Regions from separate parts of the Photobacterium sp. 53610 genome, predicted to be linked through region 2. Evidence: predicted binding sites of a transcription regulator. Region 2 holds the regulator's gene; each other region holds the start of a gene.
What was found. Region 2 encodes PurR, which represses purine synthesis genes. Its sites were predicted from a motif close to TNANGNAAACGTTTNCNTNA; they were not measured.
Positions count from the first base shown of each region.

Region 1: guaB (IMP dehydrogenase) is a predicted target of PurR. The motif match lies at 1,616-1,635, and genes of this name have one in related genera.
Region 3: purM (phosphoribosylformylglycinamidine cyclo-ligase) is a predicted target of PurR. The motif match lies at 1,438-1,457, and genes of this name have one in related genera.
Region 4: glpX (class II fructose-bisphosphatase) is a predicted target of PurR. The motif match lies at 1,762-1,781, and genes of this name have one in related genera.

Region 1 covers NZ_JAXOFS010000003.1:454,950-458,418, forward strand. The annotation lists gene SPK40_RS11885 (ABC transporter ATP-binding protein) at 1-63, shown strand, start outside; gene xseA (exodeoxyribonuclease VII large subunit) at 60-1,409, opposite strand; gene guaB (IMP dehydrogenase) at 1,701-3,164, shown strand; gene guaA (glutamine-hydrolyzing GMP synthase) at 3,291-3,469, shown strand, end outside.
Region 2 covers NZ_JAXOFS010000001.1:1,041,014-1,044,482, forward strand. The annotation lists gene SPK40_RS04700 (FecCD family ABC transporter permease) at 1-379, shown strand, start outside; gene SPK40_RS04705 (heme ABC transporter ATP-binding protein) at 376-1,197, shown strand; gene purR (HTH-type transcriptional repressor PurR) at 1,543-2,553, shown strand; cyclic di-GMP riboswitch class I at 2,762-2,865, shown strand; gene SPK40_RS04715 (TfoX/Sxy family DNA transformation protein) at 2,997-3,469, shown strand, end outside.
Region 3 covers NZ_JAXOFS010000019.1:31,450-34,918, reverse strand. The annotation lists gene purN (phosphoribosylglycinamide formyltransferase) at 1-334, opposite strand, end outside; gene purM (phosphoribosylformylglycinamidine cyclo-ligase) at 338-1,378, opposite strand; gene upp (uracil phosphoribosyltransferase) at 1,573-2,199, shown strand; gene SPK40_RS22080 (uracil-xanthine permease family protein) at 2,262-3,469, opposite strand, start outside.
Region 4 covers NZ_JAXOFS010000008.1:71,885-75,353, forward strand. The annotation lists gene SPK40_RS17490 (MIP/aquaporin family protein) at 1-105, shown strand, start outside; gene glpK (glycerol kinase GlpK) at 161-1,675, shown strand; gene glpX (class II fructose-bisphosphatase) at 1,842-2,849, shown strand; gene SPK40_RS17505 (helix-turn-helix transcriptional regulator) at 3,022-3,469, shown strand, end outside.

The DNA.
Region 1 (3,469 bases), on a different contig from region 2:
CCGCAGCAGGCGTATACACAGCGTTTGATCAGCGCGTGTATGCTCGTTGAAGACGCGGCTTAACCTGTCACGGTTGAGCGGATTTCTCCGTCGGCCAGTGTCGTTTGCAGGGTGTCTCCGGTTTTGACCTGAGCGGCGCTGCGGATGACCTGGCCGTTTTCATGCCGGGTGATGGAGTATCCGCGGGCTAAGGTTGCCAGCGGACTGACGGCATCGAGTTTTTCTGTTGCCATTGCCAGCTGGTGCCGTGCATTGACCAGCCGGCGATCCATCGCGTCCTGCAAACGGCGCTGGTGGGTGGCAAGCTGAGAACTCAGTTTTTCCAGTCGCTGAGTTGGCGAGTGAAGCGCCAGTTTGTACTCATTGCGATGGACGTGTTGCTGGCTGTCAGAGATCTGTTTGCGCATCGCTCTTTCAAGACGGCTGCGCAGTTCATCCAGACGCTGGCTCTGCTGATTCAGCTGAACCTGCGGATGCTGGCGGTCGAGCCTGTGCTGCCAGCGTACCAGCTGGTTTTGGCGTTGTGACAGATAGTGGCGCATTGCATGGCGCAGATGCTGCTGCCGCTGCGTGATTTTCTGCATTTGTACGCTGAGATCACGGCTGACCAGCTCGGCTGCAGCGGATGGTGTCGGAGCACGCATGTCCGCGACAAAATCGGCGATGGTGACATCGACCTCATGACCTACGGCACTGATAATCGGGATCTGGCTGGCCGCGATGGTTCGGGCAACAATCTCTTCGTTAAAGGCCCAGAGATCTTCCAGTGAACCGCCGCCCCGGCCAACAATCAGGACATCACATTCCTGGCGTGAATTCGCCCGGCCAATCGCCTGAGCAATGGAAATTGCGGCACCTTCGCCCTGCACCATCGTCGGGTAGATGACGACCGGCAAGCCGGGATCGCGGCGTTTGAGGACATTCAGAATGTCATGCAACGCAGCACCGGTTTTAGAGGTGATGATGCCGACGCGTTTCGGTTGTTCCGGCAGTGCTTTCTTTAAAGTCTGAGCAAACAGGCCTTCGCCAGCCAGCTGCATTTTCAGTTTTTCGAACTGCTGCTGCAGGCGGCCATCCCCTTCAGGCTGCATGCTTTCGATAATCAGCTGGTAATCACCACGCGGTTCGTACAATGACAGCCTTGCCTTGACCAGCACCTGATTTCCGTTGGCCGGGCGGAAAGTTACGCGCTGGTTATTGCCCCGGAACATGGCGCATTTCACCTGGGCCCGTGCGTCTTTGAGTGTGAAATACCAGTGTCCGGAAACTGGTGCAGAGAAGTTGGATAATTCTCCGATCAGCCAGACTACACCCATTTCATTTTCCAGTAACAGCCGGACCTGGGCGTTCAGGCTGGAAACCGTAAAGATACGCTGATTCTGGGATGAAGCGGTATTGTAAAGACTCACGACAAGGTAACCTGTGATTCAGGAAATGGATGTTGCAGCAGATGGTGCCCGAATTTGATAGTAGTATCAAATGAATGTCGCAGGAGGATGGCTGAAAAACCGACAGGCGCAATGGGGGCTGGAATTTCGGCCCGCAGCTTGGTCACTTAAACCGGAATATATTACGTATCAAGTTAAAAGTGTCAATTAATTTTTTTTATTTTTTTCTAGCCAAACGTTTGCTTGGTACGTATAATTCGTCCGCAATATTTTATCCCTTCTTTAAAACCTTACATGGTGTGAGATATTGCGATGTTACGTATCAAACAAGAAGCTTTGACCTTTGATGATGTCCTGCTGGTTCCGGCACACTCGACTGTACTTCCTAACACTGCGGATCTGCGCACCCGTCTGACCAAAACTATTTCGCTGAATATCCCGATGGTGTCTGCCTCTATGGATACAGTCACTGAAGGCCGTCTGGCGATTGCGTTGGCCCAGGAAGGGGGGATTGGCTTTATTCACAAGAATATGTCAATCGAACAACAGGCACGTGAAGTGCGCATGGTGAAGAAATTTGAAGCGGGTGTGGTTCAGGAACCGGTGACGGTGAAACCTTACCAGACCATTGCTGATGTGAAGCGTCTGACCGAAGAAAACGGCTTTGCCGGTTACCCTGTGGTTGATGACAATCATGCGCTGGTGGGGATTATCACCGGCCGTGACGTTCGCTTCGTTACCGATCTGACTCAGACAGTCGAAAGCGTGATGACGCCGAAAGAGCGTCTGGCTTCTGTGAAGGAAGGGGCTTCCCGCGAAGAAGTTGAAGCAGTGATGCAAGCGCATCGCGTCGAAAAAGTACTGGTTGTGAACAGCAAGTTCCAGCTGAAAGGTATGATTACGGCTAAAGACTTCCAGAAAGCAGAGCGTAAGCCAAACGCCTGTAAAGATGAGCAGGGCCGTCTGCGAGTTGGTGCCGCGGTTGGTGCCGGTGCAGGCAACGAAGAGCGTGTGAAAGCGTTGGTTGAAGCCGGTGTGGATGTGCTGCTGATTGACTCATCTCACGGTCATTCTGAAGGTGTACTGCAGCGTATCCGTGAAACCCGTGCTGCTTTCCCTGAGCTGCCAATTGTTGGCGGTAACGTGGCGACAGCTGAAGGTGCCCGGGCCCTGATTGAAGCGGGTGTCAGTGCAGTGAAAGTCGGGATTGGCCCGGGCTCAATCTGTACCACACGTATTGTCACCGGTGTTGGTGTTCCGCAAATCACAGCCATTGCTGATGCTGCCGCAGTTGCAAATGAGTATGACATTCCGGTGATTGCCGACGGCGGTATCCGTTTCTCGGGCGATATGTGTAAAGCGATTGCAGCTGGTGCATCCTGTGTGATGGTGGGTTCTATGTTTGCCGGTACTGAAGAAGCACCGGGTGAAGTGGAACTGTATCAGGGCCGTGCATATAAATCTTACCGTGGCATGGGCTCTCTGGGTGCAATGTCTAAAGGTTCTTCTGACCGTTACTTCCAGACAGACAATGCAGCTGACAAGCTGGTTCCTGAAGGGATTGAAGGCCGCGTGGCTTATAAAGGTCACCTGAAAGAAATCGTGCACCAGCAAATGGGCGGCCTGCGTTCAAGCATGGGCCTGACCGGTTCTGCGACCATTGAAGACCTGCGCACCAAGGCTGAATTCGTACGTATTTCCGGCGCTGGTATGCAGGAATCACACGTTCACGATGTGACCATTACCAAAGAAGCTCCGAACTACCGTCTGGGCTGATATAGACAACGTTGAGACCGGTGACTGTAGTCGCCGGTCTTCGTCAACACCGACGAATTTTTCCGGAGCGGTACGCCGCTGGCTGATCGCTCCTTTTGATTGCAATAGATATTTGAGACTGCCTGAATGACCACAAATATTCATGATCAACGTATCCTCATTCTGGACTTCGGTTCCCAATACACCCAACTGATTGCCCGTCGTATCCGTGAAATCGGTGTGTACTGTGAGCTGTGGAGCTGGGATGTGGATGAGGCGGATATCCGCGATTTCAATCCGAACGGTATTATCCTGTCTGGCGGTCC
Region 2 (3,469 bases):
TGATCGCAGATCCAATGCACTCAACGCTTTATTACTGGGCGAAGCAGAAGCAAAACATCTCGGCATTCAGGTCCAGTCTTTAAAACGATTGCTGATTTTATTTTGCGCGGCTGGTGTGGGTGTCGCTGTATCCTTATCCGGCGTGATTGGCTTCGTCGGTCTGATTGTGCCGCATCTCGGCCGTATGCTGGCTGGCCCGAATCACAAAACATTATTGCCACTCTCGGCTTTACTGGGGGCACTTATCTTGCTGGTTGCCGACATGCTGGCCCGTGTTATTGCCGCACCAGCCGAACTGCCGGTCGGTATCATCACCGCTTTACTGGGAGCACCGTTCTTTATAGCTCTGCTACTGAAACAAAAAGGCCGTTTACAATGATTCATCATATCGTTCGCCCCCTTCGCCCCCGGCACGAAAAACAGCAATCACCGGTGCTTTCAGCCGAGGGTTTATCACTGCAACTTGGCGGTAAAACGTTACTGGATCAGCTGAACATCAGTTTCCGCAGCGGAGAGTTAACAGCTTTACTCGGCCCGAATGGTGCCGGTAAAAGTACTTTACTCAAAGTGCTTTGCGGTGAAATTGGTGCCAAAGGTGATGTGTACTATTTTGGTCAAAAGCACAGCGACTGGCAGCCATCCCTGCTGGCCAAACACTTGGGTGTACTTCCTCAGCACAGCAGCCTGTCTTTTGGTTTTACTGCGCAGGAGGTCGTTGAACTTGGCTGTATGCCACTTGGCCTGAAGCGCACAGATTGTCTCCGAATTACCCGGGAATGCATGACGGCTGTTGGGATCAGTCACCTGAGCCAGCGTCAGTACCCCACTCTTTCCGGCGGCGAGAAACAACGTGTTCATTTTGCCCGTGTACTGGCTCAGCTCAGCAATGCGGAAGACCAGTGCATTTTAATGCTGGATGAACCGACCTCAGCTTTAGACCTTGCCCATCAGCACAGTTGCCTGAAACTGGCAAAAGATATGGCCCGTAAAGGAGCCGCCGTCATCCTGGTCATTCATGACCTCAATCTTGCAGCTGAATACGCAGACAGACTGGTATTGCTGAATAAGGGGAAGATACAAGCAGACGGTGATGCCTGGCATACCCTGACCACTGAGAATATCAGTTCCGTTTATGGTTCCCCGGTGATCATCGAATCTCACCCCCGCGGGCACTTTCCGATCGTCCTTTCAGCCTGAACCTCCTGCAAGGGCATCGCTGAGCCGTTGCCCTTGCACAGTACTTACAATGTAAAGACTGAAACAACTTTCAAGTTGCCAGTATTCTTGAGCTGCATCAAGATTCCCCCCACATTTCAAGAGAAACGTTGCACTGTGCGTGAGTCCTTGTAGAATGTGAGCGCAAGCGATTAACCGATGAAATAAATAGCAATAGAAAGTCAGACTTCATATCGGTGTAAGGTATTGTTACCACTCGGCCTGAGCCACTCATTTCCCGCCGCTATCCTCGCAGAGAAGCGGCGTTTTAGCGTCTGGCAAATATGAAAAGACCCTGATCAGGGCCTGAAGACTAGAAGAACAATTATGGCAACCATTAAAGATGTTGCACGTATGGCAGGTGTATCTACTACCACAGTCTCACACGTGATCAACAAAACCCGCTTCGTAGCGGAAGCAACACAGAAAAAAGTGTTGGCGGCAGTTGAAGAATTGAACTACGCGCCAAGCGCCGTCGCGCGCAGCCTGAAATGTAATACAACCAGCACCATCGGCATGCTGGTGACAAAATCGACCAACCCATTCTTTGCCGAGTTGGTGCATGGCGTTGAAGAGTACTGCTATAAATCCGGTTATACGCTGATTTTATGCAACACCGAAGGTAATCTGGCCAAACAGAAGGATTACCTGCGCATGCTTTCTGAAAAGCGTGTGGATGGTCTGCTGGTGATGTGTTCTGATCTGGATGATCAACTGCTGGAACAGTTAGAGCGGCAGCCTGATCTGCCCATGGTTATCATGGACTGGGGTCCTGCACGCCCAAAAACAGATAATATTCAGGATAATGCAGAACTTGGCGGTTATCTTGCCACTCGTCATTTTATTGACAATGGACACAGTAAAATTGGTTGTCTTTCCGGCCAGAAAGATAAATCTACCTGTCGTGAGCGGCTGAAAGGTTTCCATAAAGCCATGAGCGAAGCTGGTCTGACGGTCAATGAAAACTGGATCATTGAAGGTGATTTCGAATGTGAATCTGCCGTAGATGCAGCCAATGCTTTTATTGCCATGAAAGAGCGTCCAACTGCTATTTTCTGCTTCAATGACATTATGGCAATGGCCTTAATCAGTACATTTGAACAAGCAGGGATCAATGTACCAAATGATATTTCAATTATTGGTTATGACAATATTGATCTGGCCCCGTACTTTTCACCACCTCTGACAACAATCCACCAGCCAAAACGCCGTTTAGGCAAGACTGCTGTGGAAATCCTGATGGAACGTGTGAAAGATAAAAACCATGAATTTCAGACTTTTGAGATCAATCCTGAGCTCGTGGTTCGCCGTTCCGTCAAAAAAATAACACATCCATAAAAAACGATATTAACCTACATATATTGATAAACAGCCGATATAAACACCCATATCGGCTATGTTTATATGGAATATTACTACGCTACAGAGGAATTGATGGGATAATCAGTTAGTTTCTGTAAAATTTATACGATTTTTATTGCGAAGAGTATCACAATTTTTTGTGCGATCGATATCAAATTTGTCTTATTGATATATGATTAAACAGTCACGAACAAGGCAAACCATCTGAAAGGATGGGACGCAAAGCTTCCGGCCTAAAAGCAATGACTTAGTGATAAAGTTATTACTCATGGTAGCGGGGTTGCCGATGGATGAAGTGAAGTTTATGGGACACTTTTGTCATTCTTATGACAAAAGACTCATAATCTTATGCACAATTGAATCCTCGCTCCGTTGTTTGGTGACTTCTTTTGTTGAAATTCCTAACCGAGAAAAGAAGCATGGACAAACCACTACTGAAAGATTCAATTCGTTTATTTGAGAAATTTGGCCAGATTAAATCTCGCTCAATGTTTGGCGGTTTTGGCATTTTCGCAGGTGAAACGATGTTTGCTCTGGTTGTTAGCGACAAGCTGCATCTGCGCGCTAACGCGAAAAATGAAGAAACCTTTAAACAAGCTGGCCTCAAACCGTACGTTTATCAAAAACGCGGTTTTCCTGTCGTCACAAAACACTATGCCATTCCGGAAAACTGGTGGGAAACCCCAGAAGTCATTCTGGAGCACGCTGAAGTTTCTCTCAATGCAGCTCAGGCTGACAAAGAGAAAAAAATGCAGGCTAGCCCTAACCGCATTAAAGATCTGCCAAATCTTCGCCTTGCCAATGAGCGTATGCTCAAGAAAGCAGGCATCAACTCTGTAGATCAGCTGTTTGAAGTTGGTGCTATCGGTGCTTTTCAGGCGCTGCAGGAATC
Region 3 (3,469 bases), on a different contig from region 2:
ACGGGTGGATGTTCAGCATCCGGCCTTCATAGTGACGGACGAATTCGCTGCTCAGGATCCGCATATAACCGGCCAAAACGACCAGATCCGGCTGATATCCGTCGATGATTTCAGCCAGTGCCCGATCGAAAGTGTCACGATCAGCATAATCTTTCGCGGCCAGATGGGCTGTTGCAATGCCGGCATTACGGGCTCGTTCCAGACCATAAGCATCGGCTTTGTTCGAAACCACGGCAGCTATGCGGCCGTGTGTGATGACATCACTTTCACAGGCATCAATGATAGCCTGCAAGTTCGAGCCGCTGCCGGAAATAAGGACAACAATGTTTTTCATTGTTTAGTTGATCTCCACCTGGGCTTCACCCTCGGCAGCCTGTGCAATGGTACCCAGCAGCCAGGCGTTTTCGCCCTCAGCGTTGAGCAGTTCGACCGCTTGTGCTGCCTGAGCCTGAGGCAGAGCAATGACCAGACCAACGCCGCAGTTGAATGTGCGGTACATTTCATGGGTTTCTACGTTACCAGCCTGCTGCAGCCAGTTGAACACTGCCGGCCATTCCCAGCTTTTACCGTCGATGACCGCTTTGGTGCCTTCTGGCAGGACGCGTGGAATGTTTTCCCAGAAACCGCCGCCGGTAATGTGCGAAATTGCGTGCAGTTCGCAGCTTTCCATCAGTTTCAGAACTGATTTGACATAAATACGGGTGGGCTCCAGCAGGTGTTCTGCCAGAGATTTCCCTTCGAGGTCTTTGCTCAGATCGGCCTGAGAGACTTCGATGATTTTACGGATCAGTGAATAACCGTTGGAGTGAGGGCCGCTGGAAGCAACAGCAATCAGGGCATCACCTGCCTGAACTTTAGTGCCGTCGATAATTTCAGACTTTTCAACTACGCCCACACAGAATCCTGCGACATCGTAATCTTCGCCGTGGTACATGCCCGGCATTTCAGCAGTCTCGCCGCCAATCAGAGCACAACCGGCCTGTACGCAACCTTCACCAATTCCGCTGACAACACTGGCCGCGGTATCGACATCCAATTTGCCGGTGGCGTAGTAGTCGAGGAAAAACAGCGGTTCACCACCCTGTACAATCAGGTCATTGACACACATCGCGACCAGATCGATTCCAATGGTGTCATGTTTCTTCAGATCCATCGCCAGACGCAGCTTTGTACCGACACCGTCAGTCCCGGAGACCAGCACTGGCTCTTTGTATTTGGTCGGCAGTGAGCACAAGGCACCAAAACCACCCAGACCGCCCATCACTTCAGGACGTGTCGTGCGTTTGACCACCCCTTTGATTCGATCAACCAGGGCATTCCCTGCATCAATATCGACACCTGCATCTTTGTAACTTAGAGAAGAATGATTACCGCTCACAACAGATCCTCACCGGTTAAATCGTAAAATCCGCAGTATGATAACAGTAGTCAGGACGGAAAGGAAAACGTTTGCGTCAAATATTCCTGGTGACGGAAACCTGACCAGACAAGTCGCTATTTCCTACCTGTATGAGGATGGTCTAGTGTATAATGGATCGATTTTTTTGAAACTTTGTTGTGTAGGAGTCCAAGATGAAAGTCGTTGAGGTAAAACACCCGCTGGTGAAGCATAAAATTGGTCTGATGCGTGAAGGTGACATCAGCACCAAGCGTTTCCGCGAGCTGGCGACGGAAGTGGGTAGCCTGCTGACTTATGAAGCGACGTCTGACTTCGAAACAGAAACCATCACGATTGAAGGCTGGAACGGCCCGGTTCAGGTAGAACAGATCAAAGGGAAGAAAGTGACTGTTGTACCGATTCTGCGTGCAGGTCTGGGCATGATGGATGGTGTGCTGGAGCACATGCCAAGCGCCCGTATCAGTACGGTCGGTATCTATCGTGATGAAGAAACACTGGAGCCTGTCCCTTATTTCCATAAGCTGGCTTCCAACATTGATGAGCGTATGGCGCTGGTGGTTGACCCGATGCTGGCAACCGGTGGTTCTATGATTGCGACGATCGATCTGCTGAAAGAGCACGGTTGCAGCTCCATTAAGGTGCTGGTTCTGGTCGCTGCTCCTGAAGGTATCGCTGCACTGGAGAAAGCACATCCGGATGTTGAGCTGTACACCGCAGCAATTGACGAGAAGCTGAATGACAAGGGCTACATCGTTCCGGGTCTGGGTGATGCAGGTGACAAGATCTTCGGCACCAAATAATTCATCTGATGAATAAAAAAACCGGCATTGCGCCGGTTTTTTTGTTTCCGAAGCAAGAAAGTTTATGCGTCAGATGATTCTATTTGGGCGTTGTCGACAACCTTACTTTCACCCAGATCTTTTGGCAGGACCAGGTTCAGGACAATCGCAACGATACCGCACAGGCTGATGCCCTGCAGACTGAACTCGCCAATCCCGAAGGCCATGCCGCCAATCCCGAACACCAGCGTGACAGCAACAATGACCAGGTTACGGGATTTATGCAGGTCAACCTGATTTTTGATTAGGGTATTCAGGCCGACAGTCGCAATTGAGCCGAACAGCAGGATCATGATCCCGCCCATGACTGGGACAGGGATGGTTTGCAGTGTGGCACCCAGTTTACCGACAAAGGCCAGTATAATTGCGGTAACTGCACTCCAGGTCATGATGGCCGGATTGAAGGCTTTCGTCAGCATGACCGCACCAGTTACTTCAGAATATGTCGTATTCGGTGGCGCACCGACCAGAGAGGCCGCAATGGTTGCTACGCCGTCGCCGGCCATGGTGCGATGCAGGCCCGGTTTTTTCAGGTAGTCTTTACCGGTGACATTGGAAATCGCCAGCATGTCGCCGACGTGCTCAACGGCCGGCGCAATCGCAACCGGAATCATGAACAGCACGGCATTGATGTTGAATTCAGGCATGGTGAAGTTCGGCATGGCGAACCAGCTGGCTTCCTGTACTGGCGTGAAATCGACGACACCAAAGAACAAACTGGTTCCGTAACCAGCCAGGATGCCCGCGATGATAGGGACCAGTCTGAAAATCCCTTTTGCGAACACGCTGACCAGAATGGTGACCAGCAGAGAGATGCAGGCAATCCACAGCGCGGCATCACCGTTGACGATCTGGATTGAACCGTCACCGCTTTTTCCCAGGGCCATATTCACTGCGGCTGGCGCCAGGCCAAGACCAATCACCATGATGACCGGACCAACCACGACTGGAGGCAATAACTTATGGATGATGCCAACACCGCGAACTTTGATGATTGTGGCCATCAGCAGGTAAACCACACCGGCCATCATCAGACCACCGAGCGTTGCGGGAATACCCCAGGCTTGCACACCGTAAAGAATGGGAGCGATAAAAGCAAAAGAGGAGGCAAGGAAGATAGGAACGCTGCGTTTCGTGATGACTTGAAAAAGAAGAGTACCAATACCGGCACCAAAGAGGGCAACATTGGGGTCCAGACCGGTTAACAGCGGGACCAGAACCAGAGCGCCAA
Region 4 (3,469 bases), on a different contig from region 2:
GCCTGGCTGTACCCGAAAGCCATTGCCGTTTATCTGCCGGGTAACCGCTGTACCCTGCCGAACCAATGTGAAAGTGATGAAGAAAAAGAAACCGCGCAAGCCTGATTGCGGCGCGACTCCCCGATATACCTATAATTATCAGAGATAAGAGGACACTCAGATGACCACAGAACAAAAGTACATCGTCGCACTCGATCAGGGAACCACCAGCTCACGCGCCGTGATCATGGATCACGACGCCAACATCGTCTGCACCGCGCAGCGCGAATTCACCCAAATCTATCCGAAAGCCGGCTGGGTTGAACACGACCCAATGGAAATCTGGGCCACCCAGAGCTCGACGATGGTCGAAGCGCTCGCGAAAGTCGGCATCCGCACCGACCAGCTCGCCGGCATTGGGATCACCAACCAGCGTGAAACTACCATTGTCTGGGACAAAAATACCGGCAAGCCGGTTTACAACGCCATTGTCTGGCAATGCCGCCGTACCGCCGATATCTGCCAGCAGCTGAAAGAGCAAGGACTGGAAGACTATATCCGCGAGAACACCGGTCTGGTGGTGGACCCGTATTTCTCCGGGACCAAAATCAAGTGGATTCTGGACAACGTTGAAGGCGCCCGCGAACAGGCTGAGGCCGGTAACCTGCTGTTCGGTACTGTCGATACCTGGCTGATCTGGAAACTGACCCAGGGCCGTGTGCACGTCACCGACTACACCAACGCTTCCCGGACCATGCTGTTTAACATCAACTCTCTGGAGTGGGATGAAAAACTGCTGAAAGCCATGGATATCCCGCTGTCAATGATGCCGGAAGTCAAAGCCTCTTCTGAAGTCTACGGTCAGACTAACATCGGCGGTAAAGGCGGCACCCGTGTGCCAATCGCCGGGATTGCCGGTGACCAGCAGGCTGCACTGTTCGGTCAGATGTGTGTGGAAGCCGGTCAGGCGAAAAACACCTACGGCACTGGCTGCTTCCTGCTGATGAATACCGGCAAAGAAAAAGTCACCTCGCAAAACGGCCTGCTGACAACCCTCGCCTGCGGCCCGAAAGGCGAACCGGCCTACGCGCTGGAAGGTGCGGTGTTCATGGCAGGTGCATCCATTCAATGGCTGCGTGACGAACTGAAACTGCTGGGCGATGCCAAAGATTCTGAATACTTTGCCGAGAAAGTCGGCAGTGCCAACGGCGTTTACGTTGTACCGGCCTTCACCGGTCTGGGTGCCCCTTACTGGGATCCGTATGCCCGCGGCGCGATTGTCGGCCTGACCCGTGGTGTGAACAGCAACCACCTGATCCGTGCCACGCTGGAAAGTATCGCCTACCAGACCCGCGATGTGCTGGATGCAATGCAGGCAGATTCCGGTATCCACCTGGCTGCCCTGAAAGTCGACGGCGGTGCCGTTGCCAACAACTTCCTGATGCAGTTCCAGTCCGACCTGCTGAACACTGAAGTGCACCGTCCGGTGATCACTGAAGTTACCGCACTGGGTGCTGGTTATCTGGCGGGCCTGGCCGTGGGCTTCTGGGACAGCATTGATGAGCTGAAAGACAAAGCCGTACTGGATCGCAGCTTCACGCCATGCACGGATGACAGCAAGCGCACCCGCCGCTACAACGGCTGGAAACGTGCTGTTGAGTGTGCGAAAGGCTGGGCTATCGACGAAGAAGAGTAATCTCAACGTCCTATCGCTCGACTGACAAACAAGCCTGCCCTTCCGGCAGGCTTGTTTCTTTCAATGCTTATTCTCTGATGTTCACAACAGGAAAACGATTTCCTGCTGTTTGTGTTACAATTGCGCAGATTTTCATCATCTGTAGTTGTCTGATTCTGGAGTTCCCATGAAACGCGATTTGGCGATGGCTTTTTCCCGTGTCACCGAAGGTGCCGCACTGGCTGGTTATCAATGGCTGGGCCGGGGCGATAAAAACGCCGCAGACGGCGCTGCGGTAGCGGTAATGCGTACCCTGCTCAATCAAACTGAAATTGACGGTGAGATTGTGATCGGCGAAGGCGAAATCGACGAAGCGCCGATGCTTTATATTGGTGAAAAGGTCGGTGCCGGCGGTGACGCCGTAGATATCGCCGTCGATCCGATTGAAGGCACCCGAATGACCGCGATGGGTCAGAACAATGCCCTGGCTGTTCTCGCTGCGGGAGAGAAAGGTGCTTTTCTCAAAGCGCCGGATATGTACATGGAAAAACTGGTGGTCGGCCCGGCAGCCAAAGGGCATATCGATCTCAGCCTGCCGCTGGAAGAAAACCTGAACAATATCGCGGCCGCACTGGGCAAAACGCTGGAGACACTGGTCGTCATCACGCTGGCCAAACCCCGTCACGACGAAGTGATTGCCCGCATGCAGGGGCTGGGAATCCGGGTGTATGCCGTGCCGGATGGTGATGTGGCCGCCTCGATTCTGACCTGTATGCCGGACAGCGAAGTCGACGTGATGTACTGCATCGGTGGTGCGCCGGAAGGCGTGGTCTCTGCGGCCGCCATCCGTGCGCTGGGCGGTGACATGCAGGGTCGGTTGCTGCCGCGTTTTCTGGTCAAAGGCGGCAGTGACGATAACTATCGTATGGGTCAGTTAGAAATGGATCGCTGCCGTGAAATGGGCATCGAGCCCAATCAGGTACTGCCACTGGAACAGATGGCAAAAAGCGATAACGTCATCTTTGCCGGCACAGGCATCACTAAAGGCGATTTGCTCGATGGCATCAGCCGCAAAGGCAATATTGCCACCACGGAAACCCTGTTAATCCGGGGAAAATGCCGGACCATCCGTCGCATTAAATCGATTCACTATCTCGACCGCAAAGATCCGGCAATTTTGCCTCACATCTTATAAACCCTGCCTGTTTCCCGGCCTGTGTTCTCCGGAGGCCGGGAGATAACACCCTGATCATCATCAGACTTTCACGGTATTCTCTCGCAAACTGGACTATGCTATTTAGTAAAGCCGTTGCTTTATATACTGAGTCGGCGACATAATAGACCGAATGAACACAAGCAATACAACCATGAAAACCATAGATAAAATTCTCCACCGCATGAAGCAGGACGGACCGGTCACCGCCAAAGTACTGTCCGAAGAGCTGAAACTGACCACCATGGGCGTCCGCCAGCACCTGCAAGGGCTGGAAGATGATGGCCTGGTGGGCTTTGAAGATATCAAAGCCAAAGTCGGCCGGCCGACCCGTCACTGGCACCTGACGGCCAAAGGGCATGAACAGTTTGCCGACCGCCATGGTGATCTCATCATCCAGATGCTGGATTCGGTGGAAAATCTGTTCGGTCAGGAAGGACTGCAAAAAATACTGAATCAGCGTGAAGAAAACACGCTCAGTCAGTACCGACAGGCCATCGCAAAGGCAGAAGATTTAAAAGAAAAACTTCAGATCCTGACTACACTGAGGGAAAAGGAAGGTTACATGGCACAGCTGGAGTCTGATGACAACGGCTTCATTC